Regions from separate parts of the Enterobacter sp. UPMP2052 genome, predicted to be linked through region 1. Evidence: predicted binding sites of a transcription regulator. Region 1 holds the regulator's gene; each other region holds the start of a gene.

Region 1 (4,665 bases):
TGCGTTAACTCCGGATGCCGTGTCGCGTCGTGACACAGAACAATGAAGCCAAAAGCATGACATCAATCACAAAAAATGAGAAGTTTACATTTTGGCAAAAGATTTTTGCCAGAGGGGTAACAATCAGGCGAGGATGTGGAGGGAGACGCCTCTCCCTCCGCGTGAATCAGTGCAGCGCAGCCGTTAAACCACCGGCCACAATCAATGCCAGCACAATAACGGTGGTAACCAGCGAAAACTTCAGATCGGAACTCATCAATTTTTCTCCTTTTAATCACCCCACGAAAAGTGAGCTTGCTCATTTTTACACAGTTCAGGTCAAAAATCTTCCTGGTTTTAACCTGATATCCACTTTTGCTCTTCCCCTTTTCATCAAGATAGGACAAAATTCCACGCTAAATTTATTAGCGTACCGGCCATTGACCCCCTCCTGACGTCCTGTGTCGTTTTCCCGGCGTGTCGCAATTCAAGATTGCGTAATAAGGGTGAGAGAAGGCAAACGTTTACCTTCATGATTATCAGGAGCTTAGGATATGGTCTGGAGTGACATTTAATGGCAACAATAAAAGACGTAGCAAAACGCGCAAACGTTTCCACTACAACCGTATCACATGTTATTAACAAAACTCGCTTTGTTGCTGAAGAGACGCGCAATGCCGTCTGGGCGGCGATCAAAGAGCTGCACTACTCCCCGAGTGCGGTAGCGCGTAGCCTCAAAGTGAATCACACCAAATCGATCGGTTTGCTGGCAACCAGTAGCGAAGCGGCCTATTTCGCAGAAATTATCGAAGCGGTGGAAAAAAACTGCTTCCAGAAAGGCTATACCCTGATTCTGGGCAACGCCTGGAACAACATTGAAAAACAGCGTGCCTACCTTTCAATGATGGCGCAAAAGCGCGTCGACGGCCTGCTGGTGATGTGTTCAGAATACCCGGAATCGGTGCTTTCCATGCTGGAAGAGTACCGTCACATCCCGATGGTGGTGATGGACTGGGGCGAAGCGCGCGCCGATTTCACCGACTCCGTGATTGATAACGCTTTTGAAGGCGGCTATATGGCGGGTCGTTATCTGGTAGAACGCGGGCATCGCGAGATTGGCGTTATTCCCGGCCCGCTTGAGCGCAACACCGGCGCAGGGCGTCTGGCTGGCTTTATGAAAGCGATGGAAGAAGCACTGATCACCGTGCCGGAAAACTGGATTGTGCAGGGCGACTTCGAGCCAGAATCGGGCTATCGCGCCATGCAGCAGATCGTCTCCCAGCAGCCTCGCCCGACCGCCGTCTTCTGCGGGGGCGATATTATGGCAATGGGTGCGCTCTGTGCGGCGGATGAACTGGGTCTGCGCGTGCCGCAGGACATTTCCGTGATCGGGTATGACAACGTGCGTAACGCCCGTTTCTTCACCCCGGCGCTGACCACCATCCACCAGCCGAAAGATTCGCTGGGCGAAACCGCTTTCAACATGCTGATGGACAGGATCGTTAACAAGCGTGAAGAATCGCAGTCTATTGAAGTCCACCCGCGTCTTGTTGAGCGCCGTTCCGTTGCGGATGGCCCTTTCCGCGACTACCGTCGCTAATGGTTAACGGGGCCAGCTACGCTGGCGCCCGTAGCCACTCCCGGTTCAGCGTTTCGCTGTCTCCCAGATAATCCAGCAGCCAGGCCATGGCAGGCGATACGTCGTTCTGCTGCCAGGTGAGGCAACAGGCTGCATCCGGGAACGGGTTTTCCAGCTGCAGGGCAACCCATTCACCGCTGTCGATCCTCGGACGTGCAAAGTGGACGGGCACCATCGCCACGCACAGGCCCGCCGTCAGGCAGGTGGCAGACGACTCCCAGTCAGGTGCCACCACGCGCCGCTGGTTGTCCAGCAGCCAGGTGATGCGTTTGGGCAGCGAGCGCGAGGTATCTTCCAGCACCAGCGACGGCCAGTTGCGCAACGTGTCGTCACTCAGCGGCCCTTCCAGCGCGGCCAAAGGATGATGGCTGGCGACCACGCAGGTCCAGCTCAGCATGCCCATATCCCGAAAAGCGTAACGTCCCCCAACGGGAATAGCCTGCGTCGCGCCGATAGCCATCTCAACCCTGCCGTCCGCCAGCGCATCCCAGACGCCGTTGAACACCTCCTGCGATACCCGCAGCTCAACGTCCGAGAAATGGCGATAGAAATCCACGATCATCTGCCGTGTGCGTTCGGGCTTCACAATGTTGTCTACCGCAATGGAGAGATGGCCCCGCCAGCCGTTGGCGATCTGTTGGCACTGCTCGCGGGTGATCTGCATTTTTTTGATGACAGAACGTCCCTCCTTGAGAAACCACGCCCCCGCAGGCGTTAACACCACGTCGCGGTGCCGACGCTCAAACAGCGGCACCGCCAGCCACTCCTCCAGCTGGCGCACGGTATAACTGACCGCAGAGGGAACCCGATGCAGTTCCTGCGCGGCTCCGGTAAAACTGCCGTTACGCGCCACGGCGTCTACAACTTCAAGAGAATAATCAGACCACATTTTCTGCCTGCAAAAAATTTGAATGCACTTACCAAATATTAGCGTTTCACAAGCCGCTTTGCACTCCCTACACTCTGCGCCAATTAACACCTGCCTCCTCAGGAGAAAAAAACAATGCAACCCAGGAACGGATTTTTAGTCTGGCTCGGCGGCTTAAGCGTGCTTGGCTTTCTGGCAACCGATATGTACCTCCCTGCTTTCGCCGCGATGCAGGAAGATTTGCAGACGCCTGCCGCCGCCATCAGCGCCAGCCTGAGCTTATTCCTTGCGGGCTTCGCCATCGCACAGCTGATGTGGGGGCCGCTCTCTGACCGCTTTGGCCGCAAGCCGGTGCTGTTACTCGGCCTGGCGATTTTTGCCGTAGGCTGTCTGGGGATGCTGTGGGTACGTGATGCCACCTGGCTGCTGGTGCTGCGCTTTATTCAGGCGGTGGGCGTATGCGCGGCAGCGGTCACCTGGCAGGCGCTGGTGACCGACTACTACCCGGCCTCGCGTACAAACCGGATTTTCGCTACCATCATGCCGCTGGTCGGCCTGTCGCCGGCCCTTGCTCCGCTGCTGGGCAGCTGGATCCTCGCCCATTTCGACTGGCAGGCGATTTTCGCCACGCTGTTTGCCATTACGCTGGTGCTGATGCTGCCCGCCTTTGCGCTTAAGCCGGCCCATAAAAAAGCCACGCACGCCGATGCGAAGCCCATCACCTTTATCTCCCTGCTGCGCACCAAAGCGTATCGCGGTAACGTCCTGATTTACGCCGCCTGCTCTGCGAGCTTCTTCGCCTGGCTCACCGGCTCACCTTTTATCCTCCACGATATGGGCTATAGCCCGGCGGCCATCGGTCTGAGCTACGTTCCGCAAACTATCGCCTTCCTGGTGGGCGGCTACGGCTGTCGTGCGGCCCTGCAGAAATGGGACGGACAACAGATGCTGCCCTGGCTGCTGGCGCTCTACACCCTGAGCGTGGTAGGCACCTGGGCTGTCGGTTTCATTCCGGGCGTGGGGCTTGCAGAAATTTTGATTCCTTTCTGCGTGATGGCCGTCGCCAACGGCGCAATTTATCCTATCGTGGTGGCGCAGGCGTTGCGTCCGTTCCCGCAGGCCACCGGCCGCGCGGCGGCGCTGCAAAATACCCTGCAGCTGGGGTTATGTTTCCTCGCAAGCCTCGTGGTTTCCGCGCTGATCGTTACCCCGCTGCTCACCACCACCAGCGTGATGCTGTTTACCGCTGTGCTGGCCGTCATCGGATATCGCATACAGTCTTCTGCCTACCGTGAGCAGGCCAGCCGCGCGCAGGCAGACGCCTCCCAGGCATAATCGCATGGGAAATTATGTTGCATATCAGTGATTAGGTTGCTAAGAATTTTCTATTGAATCACCAAATTTTGAGGCCTATACTAAATTTGGTTCGATAAATACGATAAATATTAAGTGTTAACGGGAGCCGGAGTGCTCCCGTTTTACCATGGAAGGCATTTCGGCAAGGGTTATCTCCCTTCCTCTGTTCTACGTCGGATACTAGCCTCGCGGGCATTTACCGTGAGATTTCTCACAAACCATAAAAAGCGTCTACGCTGTTTGAAGGTTCTGATCACAGCAAGGTGATGGAGAAGCTATGAGTTCATCGTGTATAGAAGAAGTCAGCGTTCCGGACGACAACTGGTCCCGGATCGCCAGTGAACTGTTGAGTCGTGCGGGCATCACTATTAACGGGTCCTCCCCTTACGACCCTCAGGTCAAACATCCCGACTTTTTTAAACGCGTCCTGCAGGAGGGATCGTTAGGCCTGGGCGAAAGCTATATGGATGGATGGTGGGATTGCGAGCGGCTGGATATCTTTTTCACCCGCGTTCTACGCGCGGGGCTGGAGAACCAGCTTCCTCGACACGTTAAAGACACGCTGCGCATCGCCTCCGCCCGCCTGTTCAACCTCCAGAGTAAAAAACGGGCATGGATCGTTGGCAAAGAACACTACGATCTTGGCAACGACCTGTTCAGCCGTATGCTCGACCCCTTCATGCAATATTCCTGCGGCTACTGGAAAAAGGCGACCACGCTTGAAGAGGCGCAGCAGGACAAATTGCGCTTAATTTGTGAAAAACTGCAGCTTGAACCCGGCATGCGCGTACTGGATATCGGCTGCGGCTGGGGTGGTCTGGCG
Region 2 (4,665 bases), 710 kb from region 1:
TCTCGATGCCTTCCCGCACGTCCTGAGGGATCTTCAGGGCATCGCCCAGCGCATTAAGGTAGCTCCGCTCCATAAAGTGATCGATATCGATAGCCGCGCAGCTCAGGAAATAGAGTTCAAGCGCCTCCTCTTCATTTTTAACGCTCTGGGCCAGTCGCTGCGGGTCAAGCGGCTGTTCGATGGCCTTCGCCACCAGCGCCCTGCCCTGTGCTTCGACGCCCGCCTCGCTCAGCTGTTGTTCAATTGCCGTGCGCTCCTGGTCGTCGATATGTCCGTCGCTCTTCGCGGCGAACACCAGCGCCAGAATCAGCCGTTCCGTACGAATATCCAGCGGCGAGGTATGCTCACCATAGTGCGGCTCATCGTTATGCGCGGTACGCACCTTATCTTTGTATTTGTTCCACAGCACGGAGCCGGCGATGGCCCCGCCGCCCGCAAGCAGCGCGCCAGTGCCGTATTTGGTCAGCAGCTTGCGCGAGGATTTGTTCGCGACCAGTAGCCCTGCCAGCCCGCCCAGCGCACCGGGAACCAGAAGTTTACTGAGCCCCTGCTCGCCCGTCCCCGAAGAGGACGTTTTTTGACCCAGCATGGATTGCAATTGATTCAACCAACCTGACATGATTTCTCTCGCTTAATGGTGAACATGCTTCACAGCCTAAGCGAGTGGACGTCAGGAAATGTCTGTTGGCACTAAAGAAGCGCAAATTTCTTGCCTGTCACCTTTGCCCCTGACAAGACAGACGCAAACGTTTTCGTTTATACTGCGCGCAACTTTTTCAGGGGGATAGTTATGACACGTTTAGGAACCGCGCTGCGTCCGGCAGCGACGCGCGTAATGCTGCTGGGATCGGGTGAACTGGGTAAAGAAGTCGCCATCGAGTGCCAGCGTTTAGGCGTTGAGGTGATTGCTGTTGATCGTTATCCGGACGCGCCGGCCATGCATGTCGCGCATCGTTCTTATGTGATTAACATGCTGGACGGCGAGGCCCTGCGCGCGCTGATTGCCAAAGAAGAACCGCATTATGTGGTGCCTGAAATCGAAGCCATCGCCACCGATACGCTGGTCGCGCTTGAGCAGGAAGGCCAGCGCGTCGTACCCAGCGCAAACGCCGCGAAACTGACCATGAACCGCGAGGGCATTCGTCGCCTGGCGGCAGAAGAGTTGCAACTCCCCACCTCCAGCTACCGTTTTGCTGGCGACAAAGCCGGTTTTCTGCAGGCCGTTGAGGAGATTGGCTACCCGTGCATCATTAAGCCGGTGATGAGCTCCTCAGGGAAAGGTCAGAGTTTTATCCGTGACAGCTTACAGCTGGATAGCGCCTGGGATTATGCGCAACAGGGTGGCCGCGCAGGGGCCGGACGCGTGATTGTCGAGGGCGTGGTGAAGTTTGATTTCGAGATCACCCTGCTGACCATCAGTGCCGCAGACGGTGTACACTTCTGCGATCCGATCGGTCATCGCCAGGAAGATGGCGATTACCGTGAATCCTGGCAGCCGCAGCGAATGAGCGCTCTGGCGCTGGAACGCGCGCAGGAGATCGCCCGCAAGACGGTGCTGGCGCTCGGCGGATACGGGCTGTTTGGCGTGGAACTGTTCGTCTGCGGTGACGAGGTGATTTTCAGTGAAGTCTCCCCGCGTCCGCACGATACCGGGATGGTAACCCTGATTTCACAGGATCTTTCCGAATTCGCCCTGCACGTGCGGGCTTTCCTCGGCCTGCCGGTTGGCGGCATCCGTCAGTACGGCCCGGCCGCGTCAGCGGTGATCCTGCCGCAGTTAACCAGCCAGAACGTCACGTTTGATAACGTCGAGAACGCTGTGGGTGCCGGTTTGCAGGTGCGCCTGTTTGGTAAGCCAGACATCGACGGAACGCGTCGGTTAGGCGTGGCGTTAGCCACCGGTCAGGACGTGGAGGATGCGGTCGCGAGAGCGAAAACAGCCGCAGCTAACGTGAAGGTGACGGGATAAAAAAACGGGCCATCTGGCCCGTTTTTCTTACGGCGGATAGTTTACTGCTTCGCGCCTTCAACCGCTTCGCGAGCAAGCTTCGTGATGCGATCCCAGTCTCCTGCTTCCAGCGCATCCGCCGGAACCAGCCAGGAACCGCCGATGCACAGCACGCTTTTCAGCGCCAGGTAGTCACGGTAGTTCGCCGGTGAGATACCGCCGGTCGGGCAGAAGCGAACCTGTGAGAATGGGCCTGCAATTGCCTGCAGCGCTTTGGTGCCGCCGTTGGCTTCCGCCGGGAAGAATTTAAACTCTTTCAGACCGTAGTCCATGCCCAGCATCAGTTCAGAAACGGTGCTGATGCCCGGGATCAGTGGGATGGTGCCTTCGGTTGCCGCTTTCAGCAGTGGCTCAGTCAGGCCCGGGCTGATGGCAAACTGTGCGCCCGCTTCGGTAACGTCCGCCAGCTGCTGCGCGTTCAGCACGGTACCCGCGCCAATGATGGCATCCGGCACCTCTTTGGCGATAGCGCGGATCGCGTCCATCGCACATGCGGTACGCAGCGTCACTTCCAGAACACGAACACCGCCTGCAACCAGCGCTTTCGCCATCGGAACGGCGTGCTCCAGTTTGTTCACCACGATAACCGGCACTACCGGGCCTGTTGTCAGGATTGCTTCTGCACTTGTTTTCCAGTTTTTCATCAGAGTCTTCTCTCGCCAGATCGTTAAAATCAAGTCGTCTTAAAACGTAATACAGGTTGCGCCCTGCTCCGCGCCGGAAAGTTTCTCACGCAGCGCGCCAAACATTTCACGCCCGGTGCCCACGCGCGACGCGCTCAGGTCAGGAATATGCGGCTTACGTGCCGCCAGCTCGGCCTCATCCACCAGCAGGGTTAACTCACCCGTCTGGCCGTTAACGCGAATGATGTCGCCATCACGGACCTTCGCCAGCAGGCCGCCGTCGTAGGCTTCCGGGGTCACGTGGATCGCTGAAGGTACTTTACCTGATGCCCCGGAGAGGCGTCCATCGGTCACTAACGCAATTTTGAAACGGCGGTCCAATAATACACCAAGCGGCGGCATAAGTTTATGCAATTCTGGCATGCCGTTCGCTTTTGGCCCCTGATGACGGACCACCACGACGCAATCCTTATCCAGAAGACCGGCATCGAAAGCAGGCAATACGTCATGCTGGCTTTCAAACACCACGGCTGGCGCTTCGATAATCTGGTTCTCTTCCGGTACGGCGGAGGTCTTCATCACCGCGCGGCCCAGGTTGCCGCTCAGCACTTTGGTGCCGCCGTGTGGCGAGAATGGCTGTTCAAACGTCGCGATGACGTTCGCGTCGAGAGAAGCCGTCGCCCCTTCGCGCCAGTCCAGCTCGCCGTTGTTCAGCCAAGGCTCCAGAGTGTAACGCTGCAAACCAAAGCCTGCTACCGTGTTCACGTCTTCATGTAGCAGCCCGCCCTTCAGCAACTCGCGCATCAAAACAGGTACACCACCGGCAGCCTGGAAGTGGTTGATATCCGCCGGGCCATTCGGGTACAGGCGCGCCATCAGCGGCACGACGGAAGAGATGTCAGAGAAATCATCCCAGTTAATCAGAATGCCCGCCGCGCGCGCCATCGCCACCAGGTGCATGGTGTGGTTGGTCGAGCCGCCAGTGGCCAGCAGCGCAACGATCCCATTAACGATAACCTTCTCGTCAACCATTTTGCCCAGCGGCATCCATTCGTTGCCGTTTCCGGTCAGGCGCGTTACCTGGCGTGCCGCGGCTTCGGTCAGCGCCTGACGCAGCGGTGCATCCGGCTGAATGAAGGACGATCCCGGAAGCTGCATGCCCATAAACTCCACCACCATCTGGTTGGTGTTGGCCGTTCCGTAGAAGGTGCAGGTTCCAGGGGCGTGATAGGAGGCGGCCTCGGCTTCGAGCAGCGCCTGACGATCGGCTTTGCCCTCGGCATAGAGCTGGCGAATACGCACTTTTTCTTTGTTCGGCAGGCCGCTCGCCATTGGGCCTGACGGCACGAAGATCGCAGGCAGATGACCGAAGGACAGCGCCGCCATCGCCAGGCCCGGGACGATTTTGTCACACACGCCGAGGTAGAGCGCGCCATCAAACATGTTATGGGATAAGCCGACGGCCGCCGACATGGCGATCACTTCGCGGCTCAACAGGGACAGCTCCATCCCATCCTGGCCCTGTGTGACGCCATCGCACATTGCCGGTACACCACCAGCCACCTGCCCCACCGCGTTGACGCTGTGCAGCGCCTTACGAATGATATTTGGGTAGACCTCATACGGCTGGTGCGCAGACAGCATGTCGTTATAGGAGGTAATGATGGCGATATTGTTACGCAGCATGCTTTTCAGCGAGTCTTTATCGTCAGGCTGACACGCCGCAAAACCGTGGGCCAGATTGCCGCAGGCGAGCTGAGAGCGATGTACGGTGTTACTTTTGGCCTGTTGAATGCGGGCGAGGTAGGCCGAACGGGTCTCTTTCGAGCGCTCGGTAATGCGCTGTGTTACGCGTAACAATGTCGGATTCATAAAAGCTCCTCTAATTTATCTGGCCGGGCTCGGGAGTTTGCACTATCTCTTGCGGCTGTTAACAGCGCTGAAACGCTTGGTGTCCGGAGCTCAGGGGCAAAATCACTTCCGGCAGTGTAATAAAAAAAGCTCCGCGGGTGAATCCACGCGGAGCTTAAAAGA
Region 3 (4,665 bases), on a different contig from region 1:
GGCCGCCTGCTGGATGCCATCCCGCTCAACAGCCTGACGGGCGTGGGCGCGGCGCAAAGCGGTAAGCTGGCAAAAATTGGCCTGCACACCGTGCAGGATCTCCTGCTTCACCTCCCCCTGCGGTATGAAGACCGCACCCAGCTGTACAAAATTGGCGATCTCCTGCCCGCAATTTACGCCACCGTTGAGGGCGAAGTGCTGAACTGCAACATCACGTTTGGCGGACGTCGAATGATGACCTGTCAAATCAGCGACGGCACCGGCATTCTCACCATGCGCTTTTTCAACTTCAACGCGGCGATGAAAAACAGCCTTGCTACCGGAAGGCGGGTGCTGGCTTATGGCGAAGCCAAACGCGGTAAATACGGCGCAGAGATGATCCACCCCGAATACCGCGTACAGGGCGACCTCAGCATGCCGGAGCTGCAGGAGACGCTCACACCGGTCTACCCAACGACCGAAGGGATCAAGCAAGCGACGCTGCGCAAGCTGACCGATCAGGCGCTTGAGCTGCTTAATACCTGTGCCATCGCCGAGTTACTGCCGCCGGAGCTGGCGCAGGGCATGATGAGCCTGCCGGAGGCGCTGCGTACCCTGCACCGTCCGCCACCGACGCTCCAGCTCATTGATTTAGAAAGCGGCACGCATCCCGCCCAGCGGCGGCTTATCCTTGAGGAATTACTGGCTCACAACCTGAGCATGCTGGCCCTGCGTGCGGGAGCGCAGCGCTTCCACGCCCAGCCGTTAAGCCAGCGTGATGAGCTCAAAGATAAGCTTCTGGCCTCGCTGCCGTTTAAGCCGACAGGCGCACAGGCGCGTGTCACCGCCGAAATTGAGCGCGATATGGCACTCGACGTGCCGATGATGCGTCTGGTTCAGGGCGACGTCGGTTCCGGTAAAACGCTGGTTGCCGCGCTGGCCGCATTGCGCGCCATTGCCCACGGCAAGCAGGTGGCACTGATGGCACCGACCGAACTGCTGGCCGAACAGCACGCCAATAACTTCCGCGCCTGGTTCGCCCCGCTTGGGGTTGAGGTGGGCTGGCTGGCCGGCAAGCAAAAGGGCAAAGCCCGTCTTGCGCAGCAGGAGGCGATTGCCAGCGGCCAGGTACAGATGATTGTTGGCACCCACGCCATCTTCCAGGAACAGGTCCAGTTTAACAGTCTGGCGCTGGTGATCATCGATGAACAGCACCGCTTTGGCGTGCATCAGCGTCTGGCGCTGTGGGAAAAGGGGCTGCAACAGGGCTACCATCCGCATCAGCTGATCATGACCGCCACGCCTATCCCGCGCACGCTGGCGATGACCGCCTACGCCGATCTCGATACCTCTACCATTGACGAGCTGCCGCCGGGCCGCACGCCGGTGACGACGGTAGCCATCCCGGACACGCGTCGCAGCGATATTATCGACCGCGTGCGCAACGCCTGCATGCAGGAAGGGCGTCAGGCCTACTGGGTGTGTACGCTGATCGAAGAGTCTGACCTGCTTGAAGCGCAGGCCGCAGAAGCCACCTGGGAAGAGCTTAAGCTGGCGCTACCGGAGCTGAATGTTGGTCTGGTGCACGGGCGTATGAAGCCCGCCGAGAAGCAGGCGGTCATGCAGGCCTTTAAACAGGGCGAGCTGCATCTTCTGATTGCCACAACGGTCATCGAAGTGGGCGTGGACGTGCCAAACGCCAGCCTGATGATCGTTGAAAACCCGGAACGCCTGGGTCTTGCGCAACTCCACCAGCTGCGCGGGCGCGTTGGCCGCGGCGCGGTGGCCTCCCACTGCGTTCTGCTTTATAAAGCGCCGCTGTCCAAAACCGCGCAGATGCGTCTGCAGGTCTTACGCGACAGCAACGATGGTTTCGTGATTGCGCAAAAAGACCTGGAAATCCGCGGGCCGGGCGAATTGCTGGGCACGCGTCAGACCGGCAACGCCGAGTTTAAGGTGGCGGATTTAATGCGCGATCAGGCCATGATCCCCGAAGTTCAGCGCCTCGCCCGCCATATTCATGAACGCTACCCCGAGCAGGCGGCCGCGCTTATCGAACGCTGGATGCCTGAAACCGAGCGCTACTCCAACGCCTGAAAACGCCACAGAATCCCCCTCAGAAAAATTTCTAAATGCAATCGTTTGCTTTTACCAACTGGTCAGATAAAATGCCCGCTTTTCCACCGTGGGATTGCCGCCGATGTCCGTTAACACCATAGAGTCTCCTGATGCGCAACCGATTGCGCAGAAGCAAAACAGTGAACTGATCTACCGCCTTGAGGACCGCCCGCCGCTGCCTCAAACGCTGTTCGCCGCGTGTCAGCACCTGCTGGCAATGTTCGTGGCGGTGATCACCCCTGCGTTATTGATTTGCCAGGCGCTCGGTTTACCGGCTCAGGATACTCAGCACATCATCAGCATGTCCCTGTTCGCCTCCGGTGTCGCCTCCATTATTCAAATTAAAGCGTGGGGTCCGGTAGGGTCCGGGCTGCTGTCGATTCAGGGCACCAGTTTTAACTTTGTGGCCCCGCTGATCATGGGCGGTACGGCACTGAAAACCGGCGGTGCGGACGTCCCGACGATGATGGCAGCACTGTTCGGCACGCTGATGCTGGCAAGCTGCACGGAGATGGTCATCTCCCGCGTGCTGCACCTGGCGCGCCGGGTGATCACGCCGCTGGTTTCCGGCGTGGTGGTGATGATTATCGGCCTGTCGCTGATTCAGGTTGGCCTGACGTCCATCGGCGGTGGCTATGCGGCGATGAACGACCACACCTTTGGCGCACCGAAAAACCTGCTGCTGGCAGGCATCGTGCTGGCGATTATCATTCTGCTCAACCGTCAGCGTAACCCGTATCTGCGCGTGGCATCGCTGGTGATTGCGATGGCGGCTGGCTACCTGATGGCGTGGGCGCTGGGCATGCTGCCGGAGAACACCGCCCCTGCCAATGCGGCGCTCATTACAGTCCCCACCCCGCTGTACTACGGCCTGGGCATTGACTGGGGTCTGCTGCTGCCGCTGATGCTGGTCTTTATGATCACCTCGCTCGAAACCATCGGCGACATTACGGCCACCTCCGACGTCTCCGAGCAGCCGGTCTCCGGCCCGCTGTACATGAAGCGTCTTAAAGGCGGCGTGCTGGCGAACGGCCTGAACTCGTTCGTCTCGGCGGTGTTCAACACCTTCCCGAACTCCTGCTTCGGCCAGAACAACGGCGTGATCCAGCTGACCGGCGTTGCCAGCCGCTACGTGGGTTTTGTGGTCGCCCTGATGCTGATCGTGCTCGGTCTGTTCCCGGCGGTAAGCGGCTTTGTGCAGCACATCCCTGAGCCAGTGCTTGGCGGCGCAACGCTGGTGATGTTCGGCACCATTGCGGCGTCCGGCGTGCGTATCGTCTCGCGCGAGCCGCTGAACCGCCGCGCAATTATGATTATCGCCCTGTCGCTGGCCGTCGGTCTTGGCGTCTCTCAGCAGCCGCTGATCCTGCAGTTTGCCCCTGACTGGGTGAAAAACCTGCTCTCTTCCGGCATCGCCGCCGGGGGGATCACCGCTATCGTTCTAAACCTTGTGTTCCCGCCTGAAAAGAACTGATCGCCATCACGGCAGGCTGTCAACGCCTGCCGTGACATCTCTTTACACCATTCCCGCCTTGAGGATTGCGCATAAATCGTGCATAACTCCTCTATGTGCGTTTCACGGGATGGAAGACCATGAAATTTATTGGAAAGCTACTTGTCTATCTTTTGGTGGCCCTGCTTATTGTAGTGCTGGCATTCTATTTTCTGCTTCAGACACGCTGGGGCGCGTCGCAGGCCAGCAGTTGGGTAACGGAAAATACCGCCTACGAACTCAATTTCGACCAGATGGATCACCGCTTTTCATCGCCTTCCCACATCGTTCTGAAAAACGTCACCTTCGGGCGCGATGGCAAACCCGCCACGCTGGTCGCCAAAACGGTCGATATTGGTCTGAGCAGCCGTCAAATTACCGATCCGCTGCATATGGACACTATTACCCTGTTTGACGGGACGTTGAACCTCTCCCCGCAGCCCGCGCCGCTGCCTTTCCAGGCAGACCGCCTGCAGCTGAACAACATGGCTTTTAACAGCCCGAATACCGAGTGGGATTTGAGCGCGCAAAAAGTGACGGGCGGCGTGAGCCCGTGGCAGCCCGAGGCGGGTAACGTGCTGGGCAAAAATGCGCAGATCCAGATGAGCGCGGGTTCGCTCACCCTGAACGGCGTCCCGGCGACCAACGTGCTAATTGAGGGCAAACTCAACGGCAAGGAGGTGGTGCTTAACACCATCGGTGCCGATATGGCGCGCGGCTCGCTCACCGGCTCGGCCCAGCGCAACGCCGATGGCGGCTGGGTTATTGATACCCTGCGCCTGAATGATATCCGCCTGCAGAGCGAAAAAACGCTCGCCGATTTCTTCGCGCCGCTCACCACCGTTCCGTCCCTGCAGATTGGTCGGCTGGAAGTGACCGACGCGCGTCTTCAGGGGCCGGACTGGGCGGTGACCGATCTTGATTTAAGCCTGCGCAACCTGACGCTCGCCAAAGGCGACTGGCAGAGCCAGGACGGGCGTCTGTCGATGAACGCCAGCGAATTTATCTACGGCTCGCTGCATCTGTTCGATCCTATTCTGAATACGGAGTTCTCCCCGCAGGGCATCGCGCTGCGT
Region 4 (4,665 bases), 220 kb from region 1:
CAGCCTGCTTTTGCGGCCAGGTCGATCCAGGTCTTGATGGCGGTTTCACAATGCAGGACGCCGGAGTGTGCTTCATAAAGCCCGATATAGTCATCCGGCACGGTGATTTCCGGCCAGCGGCTCATCACGCCCTGCGCATCCAGACGCTCAACCTCAAGGTTAAAGGCTTTCGCGCTCTGTTCCACCGAGGCGAGAAACGCAGAGTGGGCCGGGCCCAGGTTCACGACGCCGGTGCGCTCAAAAATGCGATCTTCCGTCTGCTTCGCCAGTTCGTCCCACAGCGTCTGGGCACGCAGAACCAGCGGCACATAGCGCTCGCCTTCGCCGTAGGCATGGCGGATAAGGCGGGTATCGCCATGATGACTACCTTCTGAATGCGGGGGAAGGTGGGCATCAATCATCAGCACCTTCAGGCCTGCCTGCGTGGCGTAATAACCTGCGGCCGATCCAACGGAGCCGCTACCAATAATGATCAGGTCGTATTTCATGGTCATCCCGTTAACTAACGCTTTGTTAGCAGAGTAATTAACATCGGCGGGTTATACAAGGGAGAAATAAATAAGGCACCCCGAGGGTGCCTGTTGAGTGAAAAGTGGGCATAAAATTAATGTCGTTTATACTCATTTTCCTGGTAGTCGCCAGATTCTATTTTGGCAATACCTGCCTCTAAAATAGAAATAAACTGACGGGCGACGTCTGTTGTAAGCCACAGCGTCTGTCCAACTTCCGCTTCTTCACGGTTGAGTTGACTTGGGGTCTGGTAGTGCAAACGCAGCATCAGCGCGTCGTAGCTGTCTACGGTGCTGATATCCCAGCCGACAAGCGGATGGGTCTGGATGACTTCACTATTCTTTTCCATTATAACCCCCTAAATGCGTGTTAGAAGACAACGGCTTTGAGGTTCAATGCATGTTTTTCTGAAAGCATCTTCAGTATATCAATAGATAAGGGTTCTTATGGGAAAAATAAATAGGTAGCAACACATTTTTCTGCATTTTAGGATTGTTCGAGCAATAAAACGCCATCTTGTTCACGATTTTTTAAGAAGATGCTGAAATAATCTGAACTAAACATAATTGAGATGAAAAAAAGCCGGGGCGACCCGGCAAAAAACACAATGAGGGAGCAAGTGTTAATCGGTGATAAACCAGTCGTCAGCGCTTTCCCAGGTTTCCTGCAAAATTTCACTGATACGCTCTTTATCTTCTTTAGCGCCACCGATAACCGACAGGTTGTTCGCGGTCGCATAACGCACCGTTACGGGATTCTCATTATCAGGAAAATTTTCGTCAATACGGCGGGATAGCTCGCCTGCCAGTGCATCAAGCGCGCCGGCAGGCAGAACGGTGGTTTTGGCAATGGTGACTTCAATACGCATAAATGCCCCCTGTGTAATATACTGTGCATTTATACAGGTATATTGGTGTTTTGACAACACGGGGGCGGGGTTTTTTAGCGTTTGACGGTCCACTGCACGGTTTCACCCGCGAGGAACGGGATCAGCGTGTCATCCGTAAGCGCGATCGCCTCTTCAACCTGGCTCGCTTTGCGTTCCAGCTCAATGAAGGTCTCATTGACCGGCAGGCCGTAGAAACGGGGGCCATTCAGGGAACAGAACGCCTCGAAATGCTCAAGGGCATTCATCTCTTCGAATACGGTGGCATAGCTCGCCAGGGCGGTAGGGGCGTTAAAACAGCCTGCGCAGCCGCAGCTTGCCTCTTTACGGTGGCGGGCATGCGGCGCGGAGTCGGTGCCGAGGAATGCGCGGGAGAACCCGCTGGCAACCAGCTCACGCAGCGCCTGCTGGTGGATGTTGCGCTTGAGGATCGGCAGGCAATAGAGGTGAGGGCGTACGCCACCGACCAGCATGTGGTTGCGGTTGAACATCAGATGCTGAGGCGTGATGGTGGCGGCAATCAGCTCATTGCCGTCACGGACATACTCTGCCGCATCTTTGGTGGTGATGTGCTCAAACACCACTTTCAGCGCGGGCAGGCGCTGGCGCAGCGGCTCCATCACCGTCTCGATAAACCGGGCTTCGCGGTCGAAAATATCGATATCCGCATGGGTCACTTCACCGTGCACCAGCAGCGGCATGCCCAGCTTCTGCATGCGTTCCAGCACCGGCATGATGGCATCAATGCTGGTCACGCCGTGGCTGGAGTTGGTGGTGGCATTCGCCGGGTAAAGTTTAGCGGCCGTGAACACCCCTTCGTTAAACCCGCGCTCCACTTCGTTCGGATCGAGAGAATCCGTGAGATAGCAGGTCATCAATGGCGTGAAATCATGTCCTGCCGGGACCGCATCCATAATGCGCTGGCGATAGGCGATGGCTGCATCGACGGTGGTAACGGGCGGAACCAGGTTTGGCATGACAATCGCGCGGCCATAAATTTCGCTGGTATACGGCACGACGGTTTTGAGCATATCGCCATCACGCAGATGGATATGCCAGTCGTCAGGGCGGCGGATTTTAAGAACCTGGGATTGTGCAGTCATGGAAGCTCCGGCTTGAAAAGAATCAGTCATAAGAGGGCTGTTTTTGCCGGACACAAATCATAAGCGGAAACGTTTTCGTTTGCACACTTTTCCGTAAAAAAAAGGGCGCCTGAGCGCCCTGATGTTAATCGGTGAAAGGAATAATAATTTCGCCGGGTTTTACCTCAATGCCCTTGGCATACTTTTTAGCAAGCGACTCGCCCTTGCTCTTGTCCTCGCTGAGAACGTAGGCCGGCTGCTGGTTGAAGTAGTTGCGCAGCGACTGATTCAGATACGGCATGAGCGTCTGCAGCACCGGCTTCATCTTATCCGGTGAGACAACCGCATCGACCACTTCCATCTCCTGGAGGAAAATCGCCCCTTTCTCTTTATTAAAGACCGGCAGCGCCTTCAGTTTGAGTTTGATATTGGCTTTCTGATTACCAAAGAGGGAGGTCATGTCCAGATTAGCGTCCCCGGAAAGGGTGACTTTATTCGGCTCTTCACGTCCGATCTGGCTGACGAGATTGCTGAGGACGATGTGTGCATCGGCGAGGCCCGGCACACCAATGTCTTTGGAAAAGTTGTTATGTTTTTCCAGCGCCTGATTGATTTCCTGCTCACTGACGGTGTATTGGGTAAGCTGATTGCAGCCTACCAGCAGACCACTGACAATCAACGCAGCGGCAATAACAATTTTCTTCATAGTGTTCCTCAACGAAAAATCGGCGCTTCTGTCCTGTGGCGTCAGTATGTCAGTGTGAAATGGCAGAAACCAGCAGAAAAAACTGATAAGCGCGGCGGGAGGGGCCTCCCGCCGACGTGAGGTATTACGCGCCAGGCTCGAGCATGCCGCTCGCGCTGCGCTTCTGGCTGAACTGCCACCACAGGGCAATGAAGGTGATAAACCCCACCACGCCGAGCATGACCCAGGGCAGTTCCGGCTGGCTCATCGCTTTGCCCGCATCGAACAGCCAGCCACCGCCCGCATAGCCCAGCGCACCACCCAGCGCCAGGCCCAGACGGCTGAACCCCATATAGCTGCCGCGCGCCCGTGCATCCGCCAGCGAGGCGCTAAGGGTTTCACGGGCCGGTTCGGCGATAACAGAGCCGATGTAGAACGTGCAGATAAGCGTAAACAGCTGCTGAAGCGAGCTCACTAAACCGATGGGCATCATGCTCAGCGTCATGATCAGCAGACCCGCCATCAGGCGGTGCTCAAGACGAAAGCGCCGTTCACTCCAGCGGGCAATCGGATAGAGCAGCGTGAGCGACAGGCAGGCTTCAATGGCGTACATCCATTTGACCGCGGTCGGCGTACCGGCGATGTCATTCACCATGATCGGTAGCATCAGCATCACCTGAACCGCCAGCATGTAGTAGCCGGTCAGGGTTAATACATAGGTCACAAAACGCTTATCGCTCAGCACGCGCCCAAGCCCTTCCCGCACCGGCGCTTTCACCGTCGACAGTTTCCACGCGGGCAGATACAGCCCGTTAAACAGCGCACACAGGATAAAGAGCACGGCACCGGTCGCGCAGACCAGACGGAAGTCATACTGCAACAACCAGCTTCCCAGCAGCGCACCCACAACCGCGCCGGCGCTGTCCTGCATCATCAGAATGGAGAAGAAACGCCCCCGGTGCTGTGGACGAATTAACTTCACCACCAGCGCGGTACGCGGCGGGTCGAACAACGTGCCGCCAATGCCGGACAGGAAGCAGGAGAACCACAGCACCCACGGCTCATGGGCGATGGCCATCGTGGCAAAGCCTGCCGCGCGTAGCAGCATGCCGGTGACGATCATTGGTTTTGCGCCAAAGCGGTCGGCGATAGCACCGCCAAACACGCCTAACCCTTGCTGAACAAGCTGGCGTAATCCCAGCGCAATACCGACCATTAATGCCGCCCAGCCCATTTGATCGACAAAACGGATCGATATCAGGGGAAACACGACAAAAAAGCCGAGCACGACCAGCATGTTATCGACGAGCAGGAAATATTTACCCAGGCTCCTGGCCTGTGATACGCGGGACATTTTCCCTCCAGGGAAAATAAGAAGGTGAGCACGCTAACATTCTGCGGTGTCGCCGCGCGTTTTCCCACCCCCGGGCGTGACAATATTTTTTTATCAAAAAGGTGCTTTGATAGAGAGTTCTCATCGAAAGTTGTGAAAAGAGGTAAAA

Evidence for each region. The regulator PurR, encoded in region 1, represses purine synthesis genes. The targets are predictions, from matches to a motif close to CANGCAAACGTTTGCNTG.
Region 2: the regulator PurR is predicted to act here: its motif matches at 740-757, upstream of purT (formate-dependent phosphoribosylglycinamide formyltransferase).
Region 3: the regulator PurR is predicted to act here: its motif matches at 2,111-2,128, upstream of ACWKX3_RS14285 (nucleobase:cation symporter-2 family protein).
Region 4: the regulator PurR is predicted to act here: its motif matches at 2,562-2,579, upstream of pyrC (dihydroorotase).

Annotation. Positions count from the first base shown of each region.
Region 1 is NZ_JBSKJR010000001.1:1,392,926-1,397,590, forward strand. It holds gene ACWKX3_RS06425 (MFS transporter) at 1-1, opposite strand, end outside; gene cydH (cytochrome bd-I oxidase subunit CydH) at 167-256, opposite strand; gene purR (HTH-type transcriptional repressor PurR) at 554-1,579, shown strand; gene punR (DNA-binding transcriptional activator PunR) at 1,596-2,507, opposite strand; gene punC (purine nucleoside transporter PunC) at 2,622-3,821, shown strand; gene cfa (cyclopropane fatty acyl phospholipid synthase) at 4,120-4,665, shown strand, end outside.
Region 2 is NZ_JBSKJR010000001.1:679,826-684,490, reverse strand. It holds gene ACWKX3_RS03095 (tellurite resistance TerB family protein) at 1-619, opposite strand, end outside; gene purT (formate-dependent phosphoribosylglycinamide formyltransferase) at 791-1,969, shown strand; gene kdgA (bifunctional 4-hydroxy-2-oxoglutarate aldolase/2-dehydro-3-deoxy-phosphogluconate aldolase) at 2,011-2,652, opposite strand; gene edd (phosphogluconate dehydratase) at 2,692-4,503, opposite strand.
Region 3 is NZ_JBSKJR010000004.1:148,060-152,724, forward strand. It holds gene recG (ATP-dependent DNA helicase RecG) at 1-2,076, shown strand, start outside; gene ACWKX3_RS14285 (nucleobase:cation symporter-2 family protein) at 2,180-3,571, shown strand; gene ACWKX3_RS14290 (AsmA family protein) at 3,691-4,665, shown strand, end outside.
Region 4 is NZ_JBSKJR010000001.1:1,611,376-1,616,040, reverse strand. It holds gene solA (N-methyl-L-tryptophan oxidase) at 1-488, opposite strand, end outside; gene bssS (biofilm formation regulator BssS) at 605-859, opposite strand; gene dinI (DNA damage-inducible protein I) at 1,133-1,378, opposite strand; gene pyrC (dihydroorotase) at 1,453-2,499, opposite strand; gene ACWKX3_RS07545 (lipoprotein) at 2,624-3,184, opposite strand; gene mdtH (multidrug efflux MFS transporter MdtH) at 3,309-4,517, opposite strand.